4 regions of the Streptomyces sp. NPDC056486 genome follow, and region 3 is predicted to be linked to each of the others. Evidence: riboswitches for the same ligand, from Rfam matches in the RefSeq annotation. Region 3 holds a riboswitch; each other region holds the start of a gene.
What was found. A riboswitch is a leader RNA that binds a small molecule or an ion and turns the genes downstream of it on or off. The one in region 3 is predicted to bind cyclic di-AMP.

Region 1 (4,205 bases), on a different contig from region 3:
ATCGACCAGTTCGTCGAGAAGGGGGAGGCCGACCTCATTCACGACTTCGCCTTCCCGCTCCCCATCTACGCCATTTGCGATCTGCTCGGGGTGCCCCGCGAGGATCAGGACGACTTCCGCGACTGGGCGGGGATGATGATCCGCCACGGGGGAGGTCCCAGGGGCGGGGTCGCCCGGTCCGTGAAGAAGATGCGCGGCTACCTCGCCGAGCTGATCCACCGCAAGCGTCTCGAACCCGGCGACGACCTCATCTCGGGGCTCATCCGCGCCTCCGACCACGGCGAGCACCTCACCGAGAACGAGGCCGCCGCGATGGCATTTATCTTGCTTTTTGCCGGTTTTGAGACGACCGTGAACCTCATCGGCAATGGCACTTATGCCCTGCTCACCCACCCCGAACAGCGCGAGCGGCTCCAGGAGTCCCTCAAGGGCGGCGACACCGGACTCCTGGAGACCGGGCTCGAGGAGCTCCTCCGCTTCGACGGACCCGTCGAACTCGCCACCTGGCGGTATGCCACCGAGCGGCTGACCGTCGGAGGGGAGGACATCGCCGTCGGTGACCCCGTTCTCGTCGTCCTCGCCGCCGCCGACCGTGACCCGGAACGCTTCGACCGACCGGACGCGCTCGACCTCTCCCGGCGCGACAACCAACACCTCGGCTACGGCCATGGCATTCATTACTGTCTCGGTGCGCCGCTCGCCCGGCTCGAAGGGCAGACCGCCCTCGCGACGCTTCTGCGGCGCCTTCCTGACCTGCGACTCGCGGCGGAACCTGGTGATTTGAGATGGCGTGGCGGGCTCATCATGCGTGGACTCCGTACGCTGCCCGTGGAGTTCACACCCGCACAGCAGAGCAAATATCAGCCACTTGAAGCGCCGTCCAGCTGACGAGCCGTCAAGACTGTGACTTTCACGTGATCTCCGCTGCATCGACTTGTGACAAGCGTTCGACTCCCGCTACGTTCACCGACGACTCGGCATCCCGTGTCGCAGTCGTCGCTCCAGTCACGCGAAAGGCAACCGCATGCTCTCCGGCAATGGTCGTCACCGACGCCCCCGCCAGGCCCCGGCCCTGATCGTCGCGGCAGGAGTCGCAGGATCGGCCATAGCCATCCCGCTGCTCGGCGCCACCAGTGCGAGCGCGGCGGACGCCGCCACGTGGGACAAGCTCGCGGAGTGCGAGAGCGGCGGGTCCTGGAGCGCGGACGCGGGCAACGGGTACTACGGCGGGCTCCAGTTGTCGCAGCAGGTCTGGGAGGACAACGGCGGCCTCGACTTCGCGCCGAGCGCCGATCAGGCCAGCCGCTCGCAGCAGATCTCCGTCGCCGAGAAGGTTCTCGACGATCAGGGGGTCAAGGCCTGGCCGAGCTGCGCGCCGGTCGCAGGCCTCACCGAGGACGGTGCCGCCGCCGACGTCGACCCGGGCGCTCCGATCACGACGACGCCTTCCGACGAAGCGACGGAGTCGGGCGACTCCGGTGCGTCGGACGGGTCGGACGGGTCGGATGAATCGGATGAGCCGAGCACGTCGCCGAGTGAGTCGGCCGACCCCTCGGACAGTGCCAAGTCTTCGGACGAGCCTTCAGATGAGCCGTCGGGCGAGTCCTCGAAGAAGCCCTCCGGTGACTCCGGCAAGTCCGGCGCCGACGACGAGTCGCGAGACAAGAATCACGACGAGTCGGGTGATTCGGATGACTCGGGCAAGTCCGGGCAGAGCGATGAGACTTCGCCGACCCCCACTCCCACCACCGGCGAGGGCGAAGGCCGCCACCGCGGCGACAGCGCGGACGGCAAGCCGTCCGGCGACGACTCCCGCGAGGGTTCGGGCCGGCACGCCTCGCGCGGCGACGAGCGACAGCAGGACGCCTCGGACGGGACGTACACGGTCCGCTCCGGAGACAACCTCTGGGCCATCGCGGACGACCACGACGTGAAGGGCGGGTGGACCGAGCTGTACGCCGAGAACGAGAAGGCCGTCGGCTCCGACCCCGATCTCATCCTTCCCGGTCAGAGCCTCGATTTGGGCGAAAAGTAGGGGAAGTTGGCGACTCGCTTTGCGCCTGATGTCCGGATTGGCGCAAGTGAGACATGGGTCTCAGAAGCCCTGATCGTCTTTGGAATTCGGCCGTCGGCATGACTACGGTCGTGACCGCTCGCCACAGCGGGCCCCGCCGGTCGGTACGCCGAGTCCTGCCAACGGCCGTTCGGGAACAGTCGTCGCGTAAGCGCCGTAGGCAGGAGCGGGGGAACCAAGGTTTCCGCCGGGCCCGGCCGTTCAGCATCGCGAGAGCGAGGCGGACGAGCGGACGGGAACGGCTAGGGGTTAAGCCGCGCTCAGGAAGCGCGGCCGGGCAACTTCATCGGCCCGAACCCGACAGCTCACCTCGCAGGCGTCGGTGAGGGGATCACTCATGCTGTTTTCCAGCAAGGGCAAGCACCGCCGCCCGTCCAAGGCCACCCGTGTCGCCACGCTCGCGGGCGTCACCGGTGTCGCCGTCGCCGCTCCGCTGATGGCGGCCGGCCAGGCCTCCGCCGCGACGAACTCCGAGTGGGACGCCGTCGCGCAGTGCGAGTCCGGCGGCAACTGGTCGATCAACACGGGCAACGGCTACACGGGCGGCCTGCAGTTCTCGTCGTCCACCTGGGCCGCGTACGGCGGCACGAAGTACGCGTCCAGCGCGGACCAGGCCTCCAAGGCCCAGCAGATAGAGATCGGCGAGAAGGTCCTCGCGGGCCAGGGCAAGGGTGCCTGGCCGAGCTGCGGTGTCGGCCTCTCGGGCGCTTCCAACGAGGGTGGCGGTGCGCAGGAGAGCGCCCCGCAGCAGACCCAGGAGCAGCCCAAGAACGAGCCCAGCGCCCAGACCGAGCAGCCGCAGCAGGCCGCTCCGAAGCAGGCCGCGCCGAAGCCCGAGGCTCCGAAGACCGAGTCCAAGAAGACCGTCGAGACCCCGACCGGCAAGACGGTCAAGAAGGGCGACGGCGAGTACAAGGTCAAGAAGGGTGACACCCTCTCCAAGATCGCCGAGGCGAAGGACGTCAAGGGCGGCTGGCACAAGGTGTACAAGCTCAACGGCGACATCATCGACAACGCCGACATGATCTTCCCGGGTCAGCAGCTGCACCTCAGCTAAGAGGAGCCTGCTGCAGCTCGGCGGAGAAGCTGAGAGAGGCGGCGGCGCTTCGGCGGAGGCGCCGCCCGCCCCACCCCGTCCCCACGGGTCCACCCCGCCCCGGTGCGCGTATCCCCCGTACGCACCGGGGCGGGGTTTGTTTTGTTCCGTTCGGAAACTTTTTGCTCTCGGTTTGTCCATAGGGCGGCGGCTCGGCTCGCTCTTGCCCGGGAGCCGGTTAGGCTCGTGTCCGCGAGGCCAACGCCCCGCGTACCCGCGTCACATCCCAGAAGGAGATGCTCGTGCCGTCCATCGACGTCGTCGTAGCCCGGGAAATCCTGGACTCCCGAGGCAACCCCACGGTCGAGGTCGAGGTCGGCCTCGACGACGGCAGCACGGGTCGTGCCGCCGTTCCGTCCGGTGCGTCCACCGGTGCTTTCGAGGCCATCGAACTCCGTGACGGTGACCCCAACCGTTACCAGGGCAAGGGCGTGGAGAAGGCCGTCCTCGCCGTCATCGAGCAGATCGGCCCGGAGCTCGTCGGGTACGACGCGACCGAGCAGCGCCTGATCGACCAGGCGATGTTCGACCTCGACGCCACCGACAACAAGGGCTCGCTCGGCGCCAACGCCATCCTCGGCGTCTCGCTCGCCGTCGCGCACGCCGCGTCGGAGGCCTCCGACCTGCCGCTCTTCCGCTACCTCGGCGGCCCGAACGCGCACCTGCTGCCCGTTCCGATGATGAACATCCTGAACGGCGGGTCGCACGCCGACTCGAACGTCGACATCCAGGAGTTCATGATCGCGCCGATCGGCGCCGAGTCGTTCTCCGAGGCCCTGCGCTGGGGCACCGAGGTCTACCACACGCTGAAGAAGGTCCTGAAGGACAAGGGCCTCTCCACCGGCCTGGGCGACGAGGGCGGCTTCGCCCCGAACCTGGACTCCAACCGCGCCGCGCTCGACCTCATCCTCGAGGCCATCAAGCAGGCCGGTTACGTCCCCGGTGAGCAGATCGGCCTCGCTCTCGACGTCGCCGCTTCCGAGTTCTACAAGGACGGCAAGTACGAGTTCGAGGGCAAGTCCCGCTCGGCCGCCG
Region 2 (4,205 bases), on a different contig from region 3:
ATCCGCTCACCGGTCGGCGGCCACAGGCCGTCCACGCCGTACGCCGACGCGTGCGCCAGGAGTGCCACAGCACTCAGGCGCCGGCCCGCGCCAGAGACGTAGGACAAGCTGGGGTGCAGGTCTGGCTCAGCAGCATGCTCAGCCGATGGGTTCGCGCATCTCCTTGCGAACTTGCAGAGTCGTCCGTGCAATTGCGTCAAGGTCGACGGACTCAGGTTCCTGCACTGCGGTTTCCGGTGTGATCACCCGACAGCCGCCCCGGTGTTGTCGTCGCCCCAGGCGCACATCGGCACGTTGCTGCGGCTGCCGTTCTGTTCTGAGGTCAGGACCTGACAGCTCAAGGTCACCTTCGAGCCGACGGGCGTGACGTCGTGTGCGGGCACGGCGACCGTGGCGCCCTGGCCTTTGGTGGCGCCTTCCATCAGGTAGTCGCGAGCTCGGTCGGGGTCTTTGTACCGGCCGTAGATACCGGAGACGACCAATTTGCCGCCCTCCTGGTCGCCCCGCCCCGTGTACTGGGCCACCACTGCCTTCGGGTCACGCACGTTGGCCCGGCTCCGGTTCTCCTCGACGATCTGCTTGCCGGCGGTGGAGGAGAAGTCCTGAGACAGCCGGTACGTCCCGCCGACCAGCTCGTCCGGCACGCTCATGCGGTACTTCGCCTCCGGGAACCCTCCCTCTGAGCCGTCCACGAACAAAGCAACTCCAGCGAGCACCACCACCAACGCACCGACGATGCCACCGGTGATGCCCAACACCTTGGCGGTACTGCGCCGGGAAGGAGGCGGGCCCATGGAAGGTGCGCCCCACGGGCCGGGCCCCCCAGCCGCGGGGTAGGGCTGCGCGTAGGGAGGACCCTGCTGCGGGAACTGCGGCTGGACGGGCGGCGGTCCGAAGGACGTATGCGGACCCGAACCACCTGGCTGTGAAGGCGTGGACATGGCGACACGCTACGCCAGCAGGGGTGAGACCAACGCCTCGTTTGCTGGGGCGCCCGCTGGCCCAGCGCAGTATGTGGCAGGTCCTGGTGGGCGTCGCTGTGCCTGAGTCGCCGGGGAAGCAGACTATGCAGGCCTCCATGAGTTTGACATCCGGGCGGACGAACCGGTCTGGTGCCCTCCGTCTGCCCGGCTGCGCGACTCTCTGCCCCTGGCCTCCTGGGCTATGCGCAGCTGCTGAGCCGCTCAGGGAAGAGAGCTCGCTGGCGCATGCGCCGGTGCGCGGCCGCCCCGGTGACGCGAGCGCCTAGGGCTGTCGGTGGCCGCAAGCCTCGTCCCGGCGCCGGGCGAGGCAGCCGCGGAGATGCGGCGTGCCTGCCGGCGTGTGCTGGCGGGAGCGGTGCGCGGACCGAGAGCGGCCTGAGCCCAAGGCACACGGTGCGCCGGGCTTGCAGCGGATGAGGGGGGTGGGGCTTCTAGTAGGGCCCGTTCACGTTGTCGATCGAGCCGTAGCGGTCGGCCGCGTAGTTGCAGGCAGCGGTGATGTTGGCGACGGGGTCGAAGCTGTCCGTCGACGTGCCGGGCACGTGGTACGCGGCGAACGTGGGGTCGATGACCTGCAGGAGTCCCTTGGAGGGTATTCCGGCGGCGGCGTTGGAGTCCCAGTTGTTGGTGATCTGAGGGTTGCCGGAGGACTCGCGCATGATGTTGCGGTGGATGCCCTCGTAGGTGCCGGGGATGCCGTGCTGGGCCAGTACGTCGAGCGACTCGTTGATCCAGCCGTCGAGGTCGTTGGTGTAGGCCTTCTTCGCCGGGGCTGCGGCGGGCTCTGCGGAGAGCGTGTCCGTGCGCTCGGAGCGGTCTGCCCGCTCGGCGGACGCCGGCTGGGCCGGTGCCTTCTCGCCGAGGGTGAGCTTGAGACCGGGGTGGATCAGCTTCGGGTCGTTGCCGAGGGTGCTGCGGTTGTCCTCGTACAGCTTCTTCCAGCCGCCGCTCAGGGAGTGCTCGCGGGCGATCTTGGAGAGGGAGTCGCCTGCGGTGACGACGTACGTCGTGGGGGCCGCGGCGGGCTTGGCGGCGGTGCCGGCCGGCGCCGCGGCTGCGGTGGTCGCGCCGAGCACCGGGAGGATGAGCACGGCGCCGCCCGTGCTTGCGGCGGCGATGTTCCGGGTGAGCGGGCTGGACTTGGGGCGGCGGTGCTTTCCCTTTGCAGGCATGACGAATTCCTCTCCGTCGCCTACGAGGTGAGCTGTCGGGTTCGGACGGGAGATGTCCGGTCGCACTGCGAATGCGACTTCACCCCGAGTCGTTCCGGAATCCGGATCGACGGCTTACCTGGGTCCCCCGCTCCTGCCGTGCGTGAGTGAGTGGGTGGGAGGGTTTCCGGACAGCGGCAGGATTCGGCGTTCCATCCGGATTAACGGTGACGTTAGGCGAGAAAGCCCGGACGGAACAAGACACGAATTCGCATAGGGAATGCGCGAGACCTGTCCCTGGTGAACAGAACTCGTTGCCCGCATTGATCAAAAACCCCAACTTTCTTAGCGCGCAACGGAAGTACGCTCAGCGGCTCCCAGGGGCGCGGTCGCGACAGTGTGACTCAATTCACTGAATGGGCTACGGACTGGAATGCGGATGAAGGAGGTATTAGATCGCCTTGTCTTGCGCGAAAGAAGTTAAACTGGGGCATAAAGCTCCATGTGCCCTTAGTGGTGCGAATGGGTGGCTTCCCCTGTGAAGGTGGCACCTTGTGAGCCCGTCTTTCAGGTCAAAACGGACACCCTGCCCCCGCTGCTGACGCGACCGCGCGGTCACTCCTCCGCGAGCGGCGTGTCCCCGACGGAACGGACCGGCAGAGGGTCCGCGGCAGTGTTCATGACCGGGTGATGATCGGAATGAGCGCGCTGGGTGTGCGGGGTATTCGTCTCGTGTGGAACAGGCCTTCTCCCACGTCCCCAGCCAACAGGCCCCGTCGCGACGCCACCCTGCTGGATCAATAAGTCACTGCCCTGAGCTAGCCAAACCACGCCCCGATGGATGCTGTTGGGGGAGGGGGCGACGGGGGCGACGTGGAGGCTTCGGGGATGCGAGTGGGTTGACGGGTGTTGTGCGTCGGGGGCCTCTGCACTCGGGCGGCGGAAGTTCTGAGGATGCTGAGGGCGGCCCAGTCCCACCCATACGTCCGGAGGGCCAAACCCCCGGATTTTTCCGGGAGTTCTTCTCTCTCCTAGAGAATGCGTATCCCTTCTTCAGGTTCAAGTATCCGAAGGGGGCGCTTGCATTCCGGGGCAGGTATTTAGGCTGGAAGCCGCAGGGTTATGGAATGAGCCCGGAGGGTGCATTCCGTAGCTCTCGTGTGGGGCATCGCTGAAATGTCAGTAGGTAAGCGTAATTTCTGTGCCCCCGTCAGATTATGCTCGTTGCTCTGAACTGCGGTGCCCGTCTGGAGGTAGTGGCGGAAAGCGGGAATCGCCAGTGGCGTCAACTGGCCTAGATGCAGGACGGCTTCCCGAGACATCAAACTCTCTGCCCGCCGTTAGGGGATCCTCCTGGTGTGGGCGTGGGTGTGGGTATGTGTCTAAGTCCGTTTGCGTGGTGGCTGCTGGACGGGGTCCTCATCGTGGGGTGGCGAGGTGGGGCTGCCGAAGTTCCAGGCGCCGATGTCGCGGTAATGGATGGGGCCGGGGCCGCGGCCGGTGTTGCTGGCGACCAGGTGGAGGCGCTGGGCCTGCCATGAGCAGCCGGTGAATCCGGCTAGTCCGGCGGCGGCTTCTGCTGCGCACGAGGGGGTGTCGCGGCGGGCGCGGGCCAGTGTCAGGTGCGGGCGGAACGGCCGGTGCGTGTGGGTGATTCCGCAGTGGTCGGCGACGGCGCGTACGTCGGTGGCGAGCAGGTGCAGCCTTTCGAGGTCGCCGTTGATTCCGCTCCACAGCACCCGCTCGTCGAAGTGCCCACCGCCGTGCAGGGCCAGGGTGAGGGATCGGCGGGTTGCTGCGAGGCGGGCGAGCGGTGCGTGCAGGAGTTGCACCGTCGGGGCGGGGACTTCGCCGAGGAACGCCAGGGTGATGTGCCAGTCCTCGATGCGGTTCCAACGCATGCGGGGATGTGCGTGTTGGGCGGGCTCAAGTGCCTGCGCCAGTTCTTGTTTCGCGTCGTCGGGCGGGGCGAGAGCGATGAACACACGGACAGTGGCGGGCTGGGTCTGTTCGTTCACGGAAGCCTTCGTACCGCATCCGGGTGATCGGACAGCTGCCGGCCCTGCCTCAC
Region 3 (4,205 bases):
AACGTTCCCTACGGCACGGCGTTCGAGAAGCTGACCGCCCTCTCGTACCCCGAGGGCCACCCCTACCACCACACCCCGATCGGCTCCATGGCCGACCTGGACGCGGCGACGCTGGAGGACGCGCGGAACTTCTTCCGTACGTACTACGCGCCCAACAACGCCGTCCTGTCGGTCGTCGGCGACATCGACCCGGAGCAGACCCTCGCCTGGGTCGAGCAGTACTTCGGGTCCATCCCCTCGAACGACGCCAAGCAGCCGCCGCGCGACGGCTCGCTGCCCGACACGATCGGCGAGGAGCTGCGCGAGGTCGTCGAGGAAGAGGTACCGGCCCGCGCCCTGATGGCCGCCTACCGCCTCCCGGAGGACGGCACGCGCGCGTGCGACGCGGCCGACCTGGCGCTCACTGTCCTGGGCAGCGGCGAGTCGTCGCGGCTCTACAACCGCCTGGTGCGCCGCGACCGCACCGCGGTGGCGGCCGGGTTCGGCCTGCTGCGCCTCGCCGGGGCCCCCTCGCTCGGCTGGCTCGACGTGAAGACGTCCGGCGACGTCGAGGTCCCCGTCATCGAGGCCGCCGTCGACGAGGAGCTCGCCCGCTTCGCGGAAGAGGGCCCCACCGACGAGGAGATGGAGCGCGCCCAGGCACAGCTGGAGCGCGAGTGGCTCGACCGGCTCTCCACCGTGGCAGGACGCGCGGACGAACTGTGCCGGTACGCCGTCCTGTTCGGAGACCCGCAGCTCGCCCTGACCGCCGTCGGGCGCGTCCTGGACGTCACCGCCGAAGAGGTCAAGGCGGCCGCAGCGGCCCGCCTGCGCCCCGACAACCGCGCGGTGCTCGTGTACGAGCCCACAGCGGCCCCTGAGGGCGCCGAAGCCACCGACGAGGACGAAGAGGAGGCGGCGAAGTGACCGAGGCCGCGACGATGCAGTTCCACCCACAGCCCCAGGCAGGCACCGCACGGCCGTGGGCCTTCCCCGCGCCCGAGCGAGCCACCCTGGACAACGGCCTCACCGTGCTGCGCTGCCACCGCCCCGGCCAGCAGGTCGTCGCCGTGGAGATCCACCTCGAGGCGCCGCTCGACGCCGAGCCCGCGGGCCTCGACGGCGTCGCCACGATCATGGCGAGGGCATTCAACGAAGGCACCGACAAACACTCCGCCGAGGACTTCGCCGCGGAACTCGACCGCTGCGGCGCCAGCATGGACGCGCACGCCGACCACCCCGGCGTCCGCGTCTCCCTCGAAGTGCCGGTCTCCCGCCTCCCGAAGGCGCTCGGCCTGCTCTCCGACGCCCTGCGCGCCCCCGCCTTCGCGGACAGCGAGATCGAACGCCTCGTACGCAACCGCCTGGACGAGATCCCGCACGAGGCCGCCAACCCGGGTCGTCGCGCCGCCAAGGAGCTCTCCCGGCAGCTGTTCCCGGCGACGTCGCGCATGTCGCGCCCCCGCCAGGGCACCGAGGAGACGGTCACGGCCATCGACTCGGCGGCGGTGCGTGCCTTCTACGAGAAGCACGTGCGTCCCGCCACGGCGACCGCCGTCGTCGTCGGCGACCTGACCGGCGTCGACCTGGACGCCGTCCTCGCCGACACCATCGGCTCCTGGACGGGCGGCACGGCCGAGCCGCGCCCGGTGCCCCCGGTGACCGCCGACGACACCGGCCGTGTCGTCATCGTGGACCGCCCCGGCGCCGTCCAGACGCAGCTGCTCATCGGCCGCGTGGGACCGGACCGGCACGACCGCGTGTGGCCCGCGCAGGTGCTCGGCACGTACTGCCTCGGCGGCACCCTCACCTCGCGCCTCGACCGCGTCCTGCGCGAGGAGAAGGGATACACCTACGGCGTACGGTCGTTCGCCCAGGTCCTGCGTTCCGCGCCGGACGGCACCGGTGCCGCGATGCTGGCCATCAGCGGCTCGGTGGACACCGAGTCCACAGGACCGGCGCTCGACGACCTGTGGAAGGTGCTGCGCACCCTCGCCGCCGACGGCCTCACGGACGCCGAGCGCGACGTCGCCGTGCAGAACCTGGTGGGCGTGGCCCCGCTCAAGTACGAGATGGCGGCGTCCGTCGCGGCCACCCTCGCCGATCAGGTCGAGCAGCACCTTCCGGACGACTTCCAGGCGCAGTTGTACCGCCAGTTGGCCGCGACCGGCACCGTGGAGGCCACCGCCGCCGTGGTGAGCGCCTTCCCGCAGGACCGCCTGGTGACGGTGCTCGTCGGTGACGCCGCACAGATCGAGGAGCCCGTCAGGGCGCTCGGCATCGGTGAAGTGAGTGTGGTCACGGGCTGAGTGACAGTCAGGACATATCGGGACCCCGGTGGCTGGAATTTGCTACCGGGGTCCTCATATGTCCGAATTAGTATGGAGGTTACGTGTCTGCCCTGTGGCGTGCGCTACAAAAACTCTGATCCGTTTGTCGTTTGAAAGACGCCCCGCTTAGCGTCGGTCCGGCTGTTCGTCATGCAGTACGCCGCACCCGCGGCACCGGACAGTCATCGCCGAGTCCCCGTACGGCGCGAGCCAGGGGAGCCGGGGACCCACATGTCCCCTTGGGGTGAATCGGGAACCTTGCCGTGAGGCGAGGGACTCGTAGGAGACCTTCCTGCTCCGAACCCGTCAGCTAACCCGGTAGGCGAGAAGGAAGGAAAGGATCAGCCGCTTCATGGCGTTCACCCGTGCCACCGGGAAGCACCGTCGCCCGAGCCGCCTCACGCGTACGACCGCGAACGTGGCGGGCGTCGCAGCCCTCACCACCACCGGTGTCATAGGAGGCCTGGCCGCTCCGGCCCTCGCCGCCGACGACGCCGTGGCCCTCGAGCACACCGGCCTCACCCAGGCGGTCTCCGTCGGCGACTCGCTCGCCCAGAGCATCGACGCGCAGGCCGCTGCCCAGCAGCAGGCCGCCGACGACGCGGCAGCGGCCAAGAAGGCCGAAGAAGCCGCCAAGAAGAAGGCCGAAGAGGCCAAGCGCAAGGCCGAGGCCGAGGCGAAGGCCAAGGCCAAGAAGGAGCGCGAGGCCAAGGAGCGTGCTGCTCGCGAGGCCGAGCGCAAGCGCCTGAACAGCTACGTCTCCCCGATCACCGGCTCGTCCGTCTCCACGGGCTACCAGACCGGCGGCGGCATGTGGTCCTCCGGCAGCCACACCGGCATCGACTTCCACGCCGCGTCCGGCACCACGGTCCACGCGGTCGGCTCCGGCACCGTCGTCGAGGCCGGCTGGGGCGGTGCCTACGGCAACAACGTGGTCATCAAGATGAACGACGGCACGTACACCCAGTACGGCCACATGTCGTCCCTCGGCGTCACCGTCGGCCAGGCGGTCACTCCGGGCCAGCAGATCGGCCTCTCGGGCTCCACCGGCAACTCCAGCGGCCCGCACCTCCACTTCGAGGCCCGCACCGGCGAGGACTACGGCACGGACATCGACCCGGTCGCGTACCTCCGCGCGCACGACGTCGGCGTCTGATCCCTGACCCCGGACCGTCGCACGAAGCGCATCTGATCCACCGAAAGCCCCGGCTCGTCGAGAGCCGGGGCTTTCGCGGTACCCGAGTGCCCCCGAACCGCACCCGTGCCGCCTTTGGCCAAAATATATCCATGGATTTCGGCCCGCCATCGGAAATTCAGCCGCCCTGCAATAGGGTCACTGAAAAGGCGTCGATCGACCGCGTTTCGCGGGGATTAAGGCGGAGGTCAGGTCATGCGCATTCCCGCGCACTCGGTATGCACGGCCATCCGGGACGACATCGTCTCCGGTGTCTACGAACGGGGTGGCCGGCTCACCGAGGAACTGCTCGCACGCCGCTATGGAGTCTCCCGCGTCCCCGTGCGCGAGGCCCTGCGCACCCTGGAGGCCGAGGGCTTCGTCGTCACGCGCAGACATGCGGGCGCGTGCGTCGCGGAGCCCACCGAGCAGGAGGCGGCCGACCTCCTGGAGATACGCATGCTCCTGGAGCCCCTTGGTGCGGCCCGCGCCGCACAGCGCCGCACGGATGCGCACCTGAAGGTCCTGCGTGGCCTCGTCAGGCTCGGCCAGGACCGTTCGAGGCGCGGTCAGAGCGAGGATCTGCGCTCGTTGGGCGGCTGGTTCCACGAGACGCTCGCCCAGTCGTCCGGCAGCCCGGGCCTCACGGCTCTGCTCACCCAGCTCCGGCACAAGATCGCCTGGATGTACGTCGTCGAGACGTCGGCCGCCCCCGCGGAGTC
Region 4 (4,205 bases), on a different contig from region 3:
CCTGCTGAAGGCAGAAGGAAGGCAGCCTTGAGGCCATGGACGCTCAACTGGTCGCCTTCACCGGAGTCGCCGCGGGCATGGTCGCCGTGCCGGGCGCCGACTTCGCCGTGGTGGTACGCAACGCCCTCGCATCGCGCCGCGCCGGAATCGTCTGCGCGATCGGTGTCGCGGGCGGGCTCGTGGTGCACACGGTGCTCGCGGTGGCCGGGGTCGCGGCCGTCCTGGCGGCGGTCCCCACGCTGTTCCGGGTGCTGCAGATCATGGGCGGGGCTTATGTGCTGTACCTCGGGTACCGCGCGCTGCGGTCGGCGGCGCGTGCGCCGCAGAGCTTCGGCGCGCCGGAGGGTGAGGAGCGGTCAGCAGCCGGGGGCAGTCTGCGGCAGGGCTTCCTCACCAACGCCCTCAACCCCAAGGCACCCATCACCTTCCTCAGCGTGCTGCCCCAGTTCGTACCCGCGGGCAGCCCCGCGATGCCCAGGACACTGCTGCTCGCGTCCATCATCGTGGCCCTGGCCCTGGTGTGGTTCCCGGTCGTCGCGCTCCTGGTGGACCGGCTCGGCCGATGGCTGCGGAGGCCGCGTACGGCTCGTGCGATCGAGGGCGGCACGGGCGTCGTGCTCAGCGTCCTTGGCCTGGTGCTCCTGGCCGAGGCCCTGACGGCGTGACGCCGTCCGACCCGCCGGTGCCGCTGCCGGTGTCGTCGTCGTACTCGCCCTTGCCCGCGCCGCGCACCAGGACGGGAAGCAGGCCCCAGAGGCCCGCACACACCACAAGGGTGCCCGCGCTCGCGATGATCCCACCGGTGCGGCCCACCGCCACGTCCACGACCAGGAGCACGGAACCGGCGAGCGCGAACACCAGGACCACCATGCCGAAACCGGCGAGGCGGGACGACACCCGCACGATCCGCGGCTTGGAGTGCTGCCCGAACAGCGACCTGTGCACGGCGGCCGGTGCGGTGAACAGCGCGGCGGACAGGACGGCGAGCAGCAGTGTGGTGACGTACGTGGCGCGCTGCACCGTGTCGAGCGAGGGGAAGCGTTCGGTGAAGGCGAGCGTCAACAGGAACGCGAAGAGGATCTGCACCCCGGCCTGTGTGACGCGCAGCTCCTGGAGGATCTCGGAGAAATTGCGGTCGGCGCGCTCGAAGCTCGTCTCGTTGCGCGGAGGCGGGTCGCCTGCGATGGGGGCACCGTTGTTTTCGGCCATGGCGCACGAGTATCCGTGTGGGCGCCGTCCACGCCTGGCGGGCGCGCCGATCAGAGGGCCTGGCGTGGGCCGGGCGAGGGCCGGCAATGGATCGGCCGAGCGGCGGCGGCAGCCGTGAGGCCCCCGCCGCCGTCCGACAGCTGACGTTCAGTGACGGGTGATCAGCGCACCCTGCCGTACCAGACGCTCTTCGTCCAGATCTTCTCGAGCCGCACCACGGTGTTCGACTTCGGGGCGTGCCAGATCCGGCCCTTCCCGGCGTAGATGCCGACGTGGTAGACGTTCCGGCCGGAGTGGAAGAAGACCAGGTCGCCGCGGGAGCGTTTCGACGCCGAGACATGGCGGGTCTTGTTGTACTGCTGTGCGGCGGTGCGAGGCAGCTTCTTGCCCGCGCGCTTGAACGAGTAGAGCGTCAGGCCGGAGCAGTCGAACCTGTGTGGCCCCGTCGCTCCCCAGCGGTACGGCGAGCCTTTCTTGGAGGCGGCGATCTTGAGCGCTTTGGTCCCGTGCGTCGCGGCCTCTGCCTCCGTCGTGAGCCCTGGGGCCACGAGGGTGCCGCCTACGACGGCGAGCGTGAGGACCGATACGGAGCCGGCCCTGGCGAGCAGCGACGGAACATGATTCAGCGCGGTCATGCGCAACCCTTCGTCAGCCGCCTGTGAAGGATGACCTGTCGGATTCGGGCTGGCGAAGTTGCCCGGCCGCGGTGTGCGGCTTCACCCCAAGGGTCGGCGTCCGGACCTTCCGGACCGACCCGTCATGCCTGGGTCCTCCACTCCTGCCGATGCACCGATGTCGACCGGTCATCCGGGTGGCGGCAGGACTCGGCGTCCGCCCGGACCGCCCCGCCGCTGTGGCGGGGGCTTGTCGTCGGAAGGGATCTTGACCCGTCAAGGGTGCGAATTCCGAGCCGAAACGGCGTTTTGTGAGGCTCCTCACGGCTGAACCGTTCGGGTGGACAAGGTCTGATTCGGGACCGGACCGAGGAACCCGACGATCGTTCGACCAGCACCGGAACGAGGAATTCCGGCCATCGCGTACACATCTGACGCAACTGCAGACGGCACAAATGACTACGAACGTCTACGCCGAACGAGGTAGCCCGTTTGGTTCGTTTGAGCCCCGTCCCGGACGGTTCGGGCGTCAGAGCTGTGGTGATGGGTGCTCAGGATGCCGACGGGGGTGGCACGGTGACCCGCCCGGCTCGCCGCTCGCCGTCGAGCACACGTAGCGCTCGGGCCAGCGTCGGCGCGTGCACGGCGCTCTCGCCCCGCTGGTGCATGAGCGTCAGGGCGTCCCGCAGTGCGGTTGCGCTGCCCACCAGGGCCTGGGCCGCGCGCAGCCCGCCGTAGGTGTCCGAGGCGCGCGCCGGGTTGATCCGGCCGACCAGGTCGACCACTTCGAGGTATCGGTCGATCAACTCGCCCTCGGCGCGGGTGAGTGCGGGCAGGGGAGGAAGCTCGGGCGGCAGCACCGGTGGCTCACCTCGCGCCCGGGGTGCGCGGGGATGACTTGCGGCTCGCGATGATCCGGTCCACCAGGCCGTACTCGACTGCTTCGGGGGCGCTGAGGATCTTGTCGCGCTCGATGTCGGCCGCGACGCGCTCCGGGCTCCGGCCCGTGTGCCGGACGAGCAGCTTCTCCAGTTTGGCCCGGGTGCGCAGGAGCTCTTCGGCCTGGATCGCCAGGTCGGTCGCCTGACCGTGGACCGGCTCGGCGAGCGAGGGCTGATGGATGAGGACCCGGGCGCCGGGCAGCGCGCATCGCTTGCCGGGGGTGCCCGCGGCAAGGAGGACGGCGGCCGCCGACGCGGCCTGGCCCAGGCAGGTCGTCTCCACGTCGCACGTGACGAACTGGATCGTGTCGTAGATGGCCGTCATCGCGCTGAACGAGCCGCCGGGGGAGTTGATGTAGAGCGAGATGTCGCGGTCGGGCGCCTGGTGTTCGAGGTGCATGAACTGCGCCATCACGTCGTTGGCGGAGGTGTCGTCGATCGGCGTCCCGAGGAAGACGATGCGCTCTTCGAGCAGCTTCGAGTACGGATCGACGGTCCGCTGTCCCGTGCTGGTGCGCTCGGTGAACTCGGGCAGGACATAGCGGGCGAACGGTCGGTTCATGGCACGTCTCTCCTCTACCGGGGGTCGGCTGCCCCAAGGCTTCCTGTAAAAAACGTACAGGACGTACGTAACGTCGTGGTGAGGAGCATGTTCGGGTGATCCGCCGGAGTCAACAGACGGGCCGTGTTTCAGCCGCTCGCTGAAAGCGCATGCCGAGAACGCGGCAACGAACGCCAGCAGCCCACCGCCCCGAGCCGAAAGCGTCGTATGAGCCCTGAAGAAGCCCACCGAGTCCCCGGCGCCGCGGAGCTCGTTCACCTCACCGCCCGCGAGCTCGCCGCCCGGATCCGCACCCGCGAGCTGTCCGCGCGAGAGGTCGTCCAGGCGCACCTGGACCGGATCGAGCAGGTCAACGGCGCCGTGAACGCCGTGGTGACCCTCTCGGCGGAGCGCGCGCTCGACGAGGCGTACACCGCCGACGAACAGACAGCGCGCGGTGAACCGCTCGGCCCGCTGCACGGGCTGCCCATCGCCCACAAGGACACGCACGACACCCGCGGAATCCGGACCACCTACGGGACGCCGCTCCTGGCCGACAACGTCCCGGACCGCGACGAGCTGATCGTCGAGCGCATCCGCGCCGCCGGGGCGATCACCATCGGCAAGACCAACGTGCCCGAGTTCGCGGCCGGTTCGCACACCGTCAATCCGGTCTTCGGCGCCACCCGCAACCCGTACGACCTTCAGCGGTCGGCGGGCGGCAGCAGCGGGGGAGCGGCGGCGGCGCTCGCGTGCGGAATGCACCCCCTGGCCGACGGCAGCGACATGGGCGGCTCCCTGCGCAACCCCGCGTCCTTCTGCAACGTGGTGGGCCTGCGCCCCTCGCCGGGCCGGGTGCCGAGCTGGCCGGACACCACCCCGTGGTCGACGATGGCCGTG

Region 1: it holds a riboswitch for cyclic di-AMP, as region 3 does, so the genes downstream of both, ACFQ7F_RS25060 (transglycosylase family protein) here and ACFQ7F_RS25575 (M23 family metallopeptidase) in region 3, are expected to answer to the same signal.
Region 2: it holds a riboswitch for cyclic di-AMP, as region 3 does, so the genes downstream of both, ACFQ7F_RS33955 (transglycosylase SLT domain-containing protein) here and ACFQ7F_RS25575 (M23 family metallopeptidase) in region 3, are expected to answer to the same signal.
Region 4: it holds a riboswitch for cyclic di-AMP, as region 3 does, so the genes downstream of both, ACFQ7F_RS20275 (C40 family peptidase) here and ACFQ7F_RS25575 (M23 family metallopeptidase) in region 3, are expected to answer to the same signal.

The regions. Positions count from the first base shown of each region.
Region 1 is NZ_JBHTSF010000068.1:12,262-16,466, forward strand. Features, by position in the region: gene ACFQ7F_RS25050 (cytochrome P450) at 1-888, shown strand, start outside; gene ACFQ7F_RS25055 (transglycosylase family protein) at 1,025-2,035, shown strand; cyclic di-AMP (ydaO/yuaA leader) riboswitch at 2,217-2,408, shown strand; gene ACFQ7F_RS25060 (transglycosylase family protein) at 2,412-3,131, shown strand; gene eno (phosphopyruvate hydratase) at 3,407-4,205, shown strand, end outside.
Region 2 is NZ_JBHTSF010000122.1:11,191-15,395, forward strand. Features, by position in the region: gene ACFQ7F_RS33945 (hypothetical protein) at 1-68, opposite strand, end outside; gene ACFQ7F_RS33950 (hypothetical protein) at 243-941, opposite strand; gene ACFQ7F_RS33955 (transglycosylase SLT domain-containing protein) at 1,415-2,155, opposite strand; cyclic di-AMP (ydaO/yuaA leader) riboswitch at 2,160-2,354, opposite strand; gene thpR (RNA 2',3'-cyclic phosphodiesterase) at 3,517-4,152, opposite strand.
Region 3 is NZ_JBHTSF010000070.1:40,844-45,048, forward strand. Features, by position in the region: gene ACFQ7F_RS25565 (M16 family metallopeptidase) at 1-906, shown strand, start outside; gene ACFQ7F_RS25570 (M16 family metallopeptidase) at 903-2,288, shown strand; cyclic di-AMP (ydaO/yuaA leader) riboswitch at 2,486-2,649, shown strand; gene ACFQ7F_RS25575 (M23 family metallopeptidase) at 2,662-3,465, shown strand; gene ACFQ7F_RS25580 (GntR family transcriptional regulator) at 3,700-4,205, shown strand, end outside.
Region 4 is NZ_JBHTSF010000047.1:21,686-25,890, reverse strand. Features, by position in the region: gene ACFQ7F_RS20285 (LysE family translocator) at 36-665, shown strand; gene ACFQ7F_RS20280 (DUF6328 family protein) at 619-1,209, opposite strand; gene ACFQ7F_RS20275 (C40 family peptidase) at 1,371-1,844, opposite strand; cyclic di-AMP (ydaO/yuaA leader) riboswitch at 1,848-2,020, opposite strand; gene ACFQ7F_RS20270 (hypothetical protein) at 2,375-2,683, opposite strand; gene ACFQ7F_RS20265 (ATP-dependent Clp protease proteolytic subunit) at 2,691-3,326, opposite strand; gene ACFQ7F_RS20260 (amidase) at 3,534-4,205, shown strand, end outside.